DNA from 3 places in the Ramlibacter sp. PS3R-8 genome. Region 1 is predicted to be linked to each of the others. Evidence: predicted binding sites of a transcription regulator. Region 1 holds the regulator's gene; each other region holds the start of a gene.
The links. Region 1 encodes FNR, which switches genes on or off when oxygen is low (the NO sensors DNR and NnrR bind a similar motif). Its sites were predicted from a motif close to TTGATNNNNATCAA; they were not measured.

Region 1 (3,272 bases):
CATGCTGACGCAGCTGCTGTATGCCGGCGTGCTGCAGCGGCAGAAGGCGATCCTGCTCGGGCATTTCACCAACTGGGTGCCGGTGCCGCACGACAAGGGCTTCAGGCTGAAGACGGTGGTGGATTGGCTGCGCACGCAGGTGAAGGCGACGGTCCTCACCGGCCTGCCGTTCGGCCATGTACCGACCAAGGTGTGCCTGCCTGTCGGGGCCAAGGTCACCCTGGCGGTTGAAGGCCGCGACGCTTTCGTGATCTGGGGACACCGCCACTAGGGCGGATGGCTCAGCCGGTCAGCGGACTCGGACGCGAGCTCAGGCTGCCAGGCAGCAGCCCGTGGAACATCTCGGTGATGTGCAGCACCTTGCTGCGTGCGGAGGCTTCGCCCTGCGTGGCCGCCAGGGCCGCCATGACGTCCCCGCGCAGGTACCACAGCGCCTGCACGTCGTTGGCATAACGGACCCGCCGCGTCACATTGGCGAAACGCCGGCCACCCTCTTCACCCAGCAGCGACAGCATCGCCTCGCGGATGTCCTCCGTGCCTTCGTCCAGCACGGAGTCGCTCGGGGCGACAGGGTTGCCGAGCAGCCCGTAGATGCTGCTTCGAAGATTTCCTTTGAACCAACGCATATTTGAGATGACGCCTGCCTGCGAGGGCAAGCCTATCAGTGGTACGACGGCCCCCAACGTATTCGCAATACGGGGGATTGACAAGTATCCAAAGGTGACGCAATTCACGAAAAGTGTGAGCGGATGAGTCATGAGACACGTGTGCTAGGACGATTCCTAGCGCCTCTGGTCATCCTTCCGGTCGCGTTTGGGACCCGTCCGAGCCTTCGATTCAGCCACCGCCGATGGCCGGGCGAGGCGGCAAGAACGACAGTACGGCATGGCCCCACGCAACGCCCCCGTCACCGTCTTCCTCGCGGACGACTCGGCCGCCATCCGCCAGCGGGTCAATGGCCTGCTGCGGGACGCCGCCTTCACCATCGTCGGCGAGGCCGGCTCGCCGCAGGGATGCATCAGCGGAATCCTGGAAGTCCATCCGGACGTGGTGGTGCTCGACCACCAGCTCGAAGGCGGCACCGGGCTGCAGGTGATGCAAGCCGTCCGCCAGGCCGACCCGCTTGTTGCCTTTGTCGTTTTCAGCAACAACTGCGGCCCCGCTTACCGCAAGCGTTACCTGGGGCAGGGCGCCGCCCGCTTCCTGGACAAGAGTAGCGAATTCGACCAGCTCGCGGTCGCCGTCGCCGCCGCGGGCGCCCACGCCGTCCACTGAGCACGACAGACACAAAGAGATGAGGGAACCTCCATGCAATCCGCCGCGCTTCACGCCAGCCCCCTGCACTTCATGCCGCCCGCCAACCTCGCCCGCACCGCCACGCCAGCACCGCTGAAGACGCAGTGCTCCACTTGCCACCTGAAGGACCTGTGCCTGCCATGCGGCCTCACCGTCAGCGATGTCGAACGGCTCGACGGCCTCAGGTTCGCGCGGCGGCGGGTGAAGGAAGGAGACGCGCTCTACCGCGAAGGCGAAAAGTTCCAGTTCATCTACGCGGTGCGCAGCGGCACCTTCAAGTCGCACATGGCGCTCAAGGACGGCCGCGAGCAGGTGACCGCATTCCAGATGGCCGGCGAACTGCTCGGACTGGACGGCCTGGCGTCCGGCAAGCATGCCAGCAGCGCCGTGGCGCTGGAAGATGCGGAGATCTGCGCGATCCCGTACGCCAACCTCAGCGAGCTGGCTTCCGCCAGCCCCGACCTCCAGCACGTCCTCTCCCGCCTGATGAGCCGCGAGATCGTGCGCGAACACAGCCTGATGATGCTGCTGGGCAGCATGAACGCCGAAGAGCGGCTGGCCGCCTTCCTGCTGAACCTGTCGCAGCGCATGAAGGCGCGAGGCTACTCGCCCACCGAGTTTCACCTGCGCATGTCGCGGGCCGAGATCGGCAGCTACCTGGGCATGAAGCTCGAGACCGTCAGCCGCACCTTCTCCGCTTTCCAGCACCAACGGCTGCTCGAAGTGGACAAGAGACACGTGCGCATCAGCGACCTGGACGGCCTGACCCGCGTCTTCGAGACGCGCGTGCAGTAAGCGGCCTGCACCGGCTCGCCTGGCCGTATAGTTCGGCAGGAGGGCTTCCATGTTCACGGATCGCATCGAAGCGGCGGGCCGGCTGGCCGCGGCCCTGTCGCAGTACCGGGGACACAACGCGCTGGTGCTCGCCATTCCGCGTGGCGCCGTACCCATGGCCGCACGGATAGCGCGCGAGCTCCAGGGGGAACTGGAGATCGTGCTCGTGCGCAAGCTGCATGCGCCTGGCGCACCCGAATTCGCCATCGGCGCCGTGGATGAGTCCGGCTGGGTCTACCTGAGTTCGCAAGCCTCTTCCGTGGGCGCCACGCCCGATTACGTCGAGGAGCAGAAAGCGCTGCAAATGCAGGAACTGGCCCGGCGCCGGGAACTCTATACCCCGGGGCGGCTGCGCAAGGATGCCCAGGGCCGGACCGTGATCGTCGTCGACGACGGCCTGGCCACCGGCGCCACCATGATCGCGGCGCTGCATGCCGTCCGCCAGCGCCAACCGGCCCGGCTGGTTTGCGCGGTGCCGGTGGGTGCACCGGAAAGCGTCAGGCTGGTGCAGGAACATGCGGACGAAGTCGTCTGCCTGGACACCCCCCGGCGATTCATCGCGGTGAGCCAGTTCTACGGGTCGTTTCCTCAACTGGACGACGACGAAGTCATTGCATTGCTGCGGTCGGCGGACAGCCCGGCCGCAGGGGAGGGCCAGAGAGCATGAAGTATTGGAAGCGTTGCGCGGCGGCGGGCCTGCTGGCGATGTCATTCGTCGGCGTGGCGCAAGCCGCGGCGCCGCTTGGCCCCGCAGCGCTGCGCGCGCGGCATGCCGGCATGGCGCAGCAGCTCGCCCAGAATGCTTTTGGCGGGCCGGTGGTGCTGCAGTCCCAGGAGGCTTCGCGGCGCATCGAGGGAGACGTGTACGCCGTGCTCGACCATCCCTTCGAGTCGGTGCGGGGGGCGCTGTCCGATCCCGGCCGCTGGTGCGAGATCCTCATGCTGCACCTGAACACCAAGCATTGCCGGCGCGCCGACGGTGTGGATGGCCCGCGTGTCGAGGTTCGCGTCGGCAAGAAGGAGCCGCAGGCGGTGTCGTCCGCGACGTTGCTGGCGTTTGGCTGGAAGGCCCCCGTGACCCGGGCCGACTACCTGTCGGTGCAGATGGATGCGGTGGACGGTCCGTACGACACCCGCGACTA
Region 2 (3,272 bases), on a different contig from region 1:
CCGTCGTTCATGCCGTCACCGACCATGGCGACGCGGTGGCCGGCGCGCTGCAGCGCGGCGACGCGGTCCAGCTTGTCCTGCGGAGATTGGTTTCCCAGCGCCTGCGCGATGCCGGCACGTTGCGCCAGCCGGGCGACCGGCGCCGGCTGGTCGCCGGAGAGGATTTCGATCGCGATGCCCTGCGCGTGCAGGGAAGCGATGGCGGCGGGCGCGCCTTCGCGCAGAGTCTCGTCGATGGAGAAGCTCGCGATCCAGCCGCGGTCGTCGGTGATGTGGACCCGCGCGCTTTCCGCCGGGGTGCGCTCCGCGCAACCCGGCCTGCGGTCATCGGATCCGTAGGCCGGGTTGCCGAAGGCACCCCGGCAAAACGCGCTCGACCCCAGCCGCATCCGCACTCCTTGGACAACGCCCTCGACGCCCTGTCCCGCGGTTTCGCGGGCCAGCGTCGCCGGCTCCGCGTCGCCCGCCGCGCCGGCGATCGTCTTCGACACCGGATGCAACGAATGCCGGGCCAGTGCGCCCGCCCAGGCCAGCGCCTGTCCCGGCGTGACGCCGTCGCGGACGTGCACAGCCGTGACGGCCATCGACTCGGTCGTCAGCGTCCCGGTCTTGTCGAACACCACCGTGTCCACCGTGGCCCCGGTCTCCAGGGCCTCGAGGCGGCGCACCAGGATGCCGCGGCGGGCCAGCGCGCCGGCTGCCGCGAGCGTCGCGGCCGGCGTCGCCAGGGACAGCGCACAGGGACAGGTGACGATGAGCACTGCCACGGCGATGCCCAGCGCATGGCCCGGGCCCTGCGGCCACCACCACCAGGCCGCGCCCGCGGCAGCCAACAGCACGCCGGCCAGGAACGGCGAGGCGAAGCGGTCCGCCAGCCGCGCGATCGCCGGCTTTTCCATCGACGCGCGTTCCATCAACGCCACGATCTGCCCGAAGCGCGTGGCGTCGCCGACGCGTTCCACCAGCACCAGCACGGCGCCGGCGAGGTTGGCGCTGCCGGCGACCACCGCATCGCCGGGGCGCAGCGGAACCGGCTTGGACTCGCCGGTGAGCAGCGCCTCGTCGGCCTGCGTCTCGCCCTCCAGCACGCGTCCGTCCGCCGGGAAGGTCTCGCCGGCGTGGATGCGCACCCGGTCGCCGACGGCCAGGCGCAGCACCGCGACGCGCTCGCTGCTGCCGTCGGCGGCGACGCGCTCCACCGTGTCCGGCAACCGCCGCACCAGCGCTTCCAGCGCGCCGGCGGTGCGGTCCCGCAGCCGCTGCTCCAGCAGGCGGCCGGACAGCAGGAAGAACACGAACATCGTCACCGAGTCGTACCAGACCTCCGCGCCCATCGGGCCGGCGGGGTCGAAGGTGGCGGCGGTGCTGGCGCCGAAGGCGATCAGGATGCCCAGCGCCACCGGCACGTCCATGCCGATGCGGGCATGCCGCAGGTCGCGCCAGGCCGAGGAGAAGAAGGGGCGGCAGGAAAACAGCAGCACCGGCAGCGTGAGCAGCCACGACGCCCAGCGCAGCAGCGCCGCCACGTCGGGCGTCATGTCGCCGGGCCCGGCCACGTACGCGGGGATCGCGTACATCATCACCTGCATCATGCAGAAGCCGGCCACCAGCCAGCGCCACAGCAGCAGGCGTCGCGCCTGGCGGCGCGGCACGGCCGCCAGCGCATCGGCCGCCGGCAGGCCGCGGTAGCCCGCGCGCTCCAGCGCGGCCAGCCACTGCGAGGGACGGCCTTGCCCCGGCGACCAGACGACACGCGCGGTGGCGGTGGCGCCATTGACTTCCACGCCCTGCACGCCCGGCAGCCCCGCCAGCGCCTGTTCGATGACGAGGGTGCAACCCGGGCAGTACATGCCCTCGATCGCGAGATAGGACTCCCAGGCGCCGGCGCCTTGCGGCACGGCGCGGCTGAACGCCTTCCACTGCCCGGCCTCGTCAATGAGGGCACGCGCGAAAACGGGCGGAGCAAGGGTGGCGGACTGCATCCGGCAAGCCTACGGTCGCCACTCGGCGGGCCGGTTGACATGGATCAACCGCGCCGGGTCCCCCCGCCCTAAGCTGGCGGCCGGCAGCACAAGGAAAGAACATGTACCAACGCATCCTGGTCCCTACGGACGGCTCGGCGCTGTCGAAGAAGGCGGTGAAGAGCGCCATCGCGCTGGCTTCGAGCATCGGCGCCGAGGTCGTCGCCGTGAACGTGGTGCCGCGCTACCCCATCTCCTATTTCGAGGGCGGGGCCAACGTGTCCGACGCCGAGGTGTCGCGCGTCGAAAAGCTCTGGGCCGAGCAGGGCCAGTCGATCGCCGACGACGTCGGCAAGGAGGCCGGGAAGGCGGGGGTGAAGGCCAAGGCCACCACGGTCCGCTCCGACCTCGTGGCCGAGGCCATCCTTGCGGCCGCCCGGAAGAACCGCTGCGACCTGATCGTCATGGCCTCGCACGGCCGCAAGGGGCTCAAGCGGCTGCTGCTGGGCAGCGAAACCCAGCACGTCCTGACCCATGGCACCATCCCGGTGCTGGTCCTGCGCTGACAGCGCTACCCCAACCCAAGAAGAAAGGGACTCCCCATGAAGATCGTCCTCGCCGCCGACGGCAGCAGCTATACCAAGAAGGCCCTCGCCTTCCTCGTCACCCACGAGGAATTCGGCGGCCCCGAAGCAGAGATCCTGGTCGTCAACGTGCAGCCGGCGGTGCCGCCGCGCGTGCGGAGCATGGTGGGCGGTACCGCGGTGAACGACTACCACCGGGAAGAAGCCGAAAAGGTGCTCAAGCCGATCGAGAAGTTCCTGCAGCGCCACGACCTCGCCTACAGCTCGAAGTGGGCCGTCGGTTCCCCCGGGGTGGAGGTCGTGAAGGTCGCCAAGAAGGAAAAGGCCCACATGATCGTGATGGGCACGCACGGCCACGGCATCCTGGGGCGCGCGCTCCTGGGCAGCGTGGCGCAAAACGTGCTGACTTCGTGCGAGATCCCGGTGCTGCTGGTGAAGTAGTTACGCGGAGACGAGGCGCCGCAGCCAGTCGAGCAGCACCACCGGCAGCAGCTCGGGCCGTGGCAGCAGCGCGTACTGGTGCGGCCCGAACACCACCGGCAGATAGCCGGCGGCTTGCCGGTCGATGGTCAGGCAGAACGGCGACACGCCCTGCAGCCGCGCCTCGACGACGGCCTGCCGCATGTCCTCCAGGCCATAGCGGCCCTCATAGTCGTCGACATCGTTCGGCTTGCCGTCGGACAGCAGCAGCAGCAGCCGGTGTGCCGCAGGCTGGCGCATCAGCGTG
Region 3 (3,272 bases), on a different contig from region 1:
ACGATCGGCAGCAGCGTGCGTCCTCGGAATTGCCACGGCTTCAGGGCGACGGCGCCGGTGAGTTCCGTCTCTGGGAGTTGATGCATCGTGAAAAATCTTGCGGCGCCGGCGCGCACCCGGTTGGTTGTCGATCCGGAAAAAAGCCCGCGGCGCGCGCGGGCTTGGTTGAAAGAGGCGTCGCCTTCAATGCGCCATGTTGCCCATGCCCTTATCGGAGGACTTGTACACGGTGGTGTCCGCCTTGCCCTTGACTTCGAGGACGCCTGCGAGGCCCTTGCCGGCGCGCGACAGCGCGTGGTCGACCAGGAGGTACTTGCCAGGGTGCTGCACCGTGAACTGGACGATGGTCGCGCCGCCGGCGGGCACCAGCGTGGTCTGCACGTTCTCCTTCACGGTGTTGGTGGAGCCCTCGCTGTGCACCTTGTCGAAGATCTCGCCGATGACGTGGAACGAGGAGACCTTGTTCGGGCCGCCGACGCCGAAGTACACGCGCACCGTCTGGCCGACGTTGACCTCCATCTTGTGCTCCTTGCCCAGGGCGCCGACGGAGCCGTTGAAGGTGTAGTAGGTGGGCAGCTCGTCGCCGGCCTTGTCGTGGCTGTATTCGTGGTGCCCCTTGGTGCCGAACTTGTGGTTCGTGTACAGGTCGCCCTGCATCACGTAGAACTCCTTGTCCACCTTCGGCAGGCCTGCCTTCGGCTCGACCAGGATCAGCCCGTACATGCCGGCGGAGATGTGGTGGGCCACCGATGGCGTGGCGCAGTGGTACACGTAAAGGCCGGGGTTCAGCGCCTTCCAGGTGATGGTCTTGGTTTCGCCGGGAGCCACTTGCGTGTGCTCGCCGCCGCCCATGCCGCCGGTGGTGGCGTGCAGGTCGATGGAGTGCACGGCCTTGCTGTCCTTGCGGTTGGTCAATGCAAGTTCGATCGTGTCGCCTTCCTTCACGCGCAGCATCGGGCCGGGCACTTTCTTGCCGAAGGTCCAGTAGGTGAAGGTGGTGCCGTCGTCGAGCTTGCCGTCGAGTTCGACCGTCTCGATCGCGTACTTCACCAGTTGCGGCGGCCGGTTCCCCAGCGGCTTCGGCACGGCATTGGGGTCCTGCGCGATGCTGACGGCGTTGGGCGACGCGGGAGCGATGGGGCCGGAGGCGGGCGCGGCACCCACGACCGAGGTGGCGGCCGCTGCGGGCGCCTGGGCCTGGGAGTCGACCGGGCCGGTCACTTCGAGCACGCCTTCCATGCCGATCTGGCGGTGGCCCGGGACCGAGCAGTAGTAGTTGAACTTGCCCGACTGGGTGAGCTTGAAGGTCACCTTGGTGGGCGCGCTCTTGCCATCGAACATCGCGGACTTCACGAGGCCGTCGACCACGATGTCGTGCTGGGCGCCTTCACCGCTGGTGAGGGTGATTTCGATGGTGTCGCCGACGTTGCCCTTGAGGGTGGGGTTCACGGTGCCCTTGGCGTCCATGTACACCATCTTGCCGTCGGCCATGCCGGTCTTCATCACGTACTGCCTCGTGGCCTGCCTGGTCGCAGGCGCGACAGCGGCTGCCTGCGGCTTGGCCGAGACCGGCTGGTTCACCAGGGTGGCGCCGAACGCACCGATGAAGGGAGACGCCGCGAAAAGCAGGAATGCAGCCGCGGGGATGGGGCCGAAGACACGGGTGGACATGGAGGCTACCTGAACTTTCTTGTCATCGCGGGTAAGGCCCCCGCGGGGCCAACAGTCTCGTGAACCGTTGGAACCACTGTAGGCCCGGGTGCCCGGTTCCCAATTGATCCAGCGCAAGTCGAAGATGTATTGGACGTGCACCTTCGCGCTGCCGCCGGGGATCCAGGCTCAACCGGGCCGGCCGTCGATGCGCGGCCGGGTCAAGGCGCTCCAGTAGCGCACCGCATAGAGCGCAAAGCCGGTCGACCAGAGGGCCGCGGAGGCCAGCACGGCGACCATCGTCGCCTGCGGCCACGCCAGCGGCAGGCCCACGCGCACCAGCGCGGAGAGGGACACCAGGACGTAGCACGCAACGTCGAAACCGTCGGCGCGCAACTCGCGCCCGGTGTGGCCGCGGGCCGTGCGCGTCATCATGCCGATGACCATGCCGCCGACAGCTCCGACGGTCAGTGCGTGCGTGGCGGCCGAAGCCGGCATGAGGTGGAAGGCCGCCAGCGCCCTCAGCGCCAGGTGCAGCGGGATCCACAGGTAGGCGACGTGCAGCACCCAGACCAGCGGGGCGCGCAGCGTCCGCCACGGCTGCCACAACCACCAGCGCGCCAGGTGCGCCGCGGCGGCAAGCGCCGCCACTCCCGCCGCCACGCCGGCCGGCAGTTGCAACAGGTCCGCCGCCAGCAGCGCCAGCACCGTGGCGAGTGCCGTCTTCTCGAGCCAGGCCACCCGGCGCGCTGTCGCGCCCGGCACGCCGTTGTTGGTGAACATGGGGATCACGCGGCCGCCCATCACGCACAGGATGAACAACACCGTGTCCAGCGCGACCTGGATGCCCGCCCACGCCGGCAGCGTGACGACGCCCAGTTGTCCGAGGTGCACGAACAAGGTTGCGAGCGACAGCAGCACCAGCAAGCCGACGAAGAAGTAGTTGCGCTTGCTGCGGGCGGCATGGAACGGGATGCCCAGCGCGACGGCGGCTGCCAGCGGGAATGCGCTGGTGACCAGTGCTGCGGTCCAGCCGAAGGGCGTCAGCACCAGCACGCGCCCTGCCAGCCAGAGCAGCGCCAAAGCGGCCAGCGGCCGGCCCGAGAGCGTCGGCCGGTTGGTCCAGTTGCGTCCCGCCGTCAACAGGAAGCCGACGACGATGGCCAGCGTGAAGCCGAACAGCATCTCGTGGGCATGCCACAGCGGCCCCTGCAGGTAGGCCAGCGGCAGCCAGCCTGCGAACTGCAGCGCCCAGAGCGCGATGGATGCGGCCGCGAACACGCTGCCCAGCAGGTAGAACGGGCGGAAACCCATTTGCCACAAGGCGAAGCGCGGGAGTGGGGCGCGGCGCGACGCCGGCTCTTCGATGTTCAGGAAGTTCGTCATGGAGTCCTTGTCGATGCGAGGCGGCCGCCATGGCGGCGGCGCCAGGCGATGGCTGCGCCGACGGCCGTGGCCGCGAACAGCACCAGCGCCAGTGCGTTGAACAGCGCGCCGTCGGCCCGCCAGCGCAGGTCGGTGGCGCCCGCGACCAGCCGCAGCAGCAACGAGCCGTGCAGCGCCGCCAGTGGAAGGTAGAAGATCGGCCCGAACAGCAGCTTGATGCGCGCGATGGCCGGCAG

Region 2: the regulator FNR is predicted to act here: its motif matches at 2,017-2,030, upstream of WG902_RS08700 (universal stress protein).
Region 3: the regulator FNR is predicted to act here: its motif matches at 1,775-1,788, upstream of nirK (copper-containing nitrite reductase).

Annotation. Positions count from the first base shown of each region.
Region 1 covers NZ_JBBHGT010000001.1:590,503-593,774, forward strand. The annotation lists gene WG902_RS02765 (LD-carboxypeptidase) at 1-271, shown strand, start outside; gene WG902_RS02770 (hypothetical protein) at 282-626, opposite strand; gene WG902_RS02775 (response regulator) at 886-1,275, shown strand; gene fnr (fumarate/nitrate reduction transcriptional regulator Fnr) at 1,309-2,091, shown strand; gene WG902_RS02785 (phosphoribosyltransferase) at 2,141-2,797, shown strand; gene WG902_RS02790 (hypothetical protein) at 2,794-3,272, shown strand, end outside.
Region 2 covers NZ_JBBHGT010000002.1:157,349-160,620, forward strand. The annotation lists gene WG902_RS08695 (heavy metal translocating P-type ATPase) at 1-1,982, opposite strand, end outside; gene WG902_RS08700 (universal stress protein) at 2,084-2,527, shown strand; gene WG902_RS08705 (universal stress protein) at 2,564-2,986, shown strand; gene WG902_RS08710 (hypothetical protein) at 2,987-3,272, opposite strand, start outside.
Region 3 covers NZ_JBBHGT010000002.1:170,016-173,287, reverse strand. The annotation lists gene WG902_RS08765 (NAD(P)H-dependent flavin oxidoreductase) at 1-86, opposite strand, end outside; gene nirK (copper-containing nitrite reductase) at 184-1,671, opposite strand; gene WG902_RS08755 (NnrS family protein) at 1,840-3,036, opposite strand; gene WG902_RS08750 (hypothetical protein) at 3,033-3,272, opposite strand, start outside.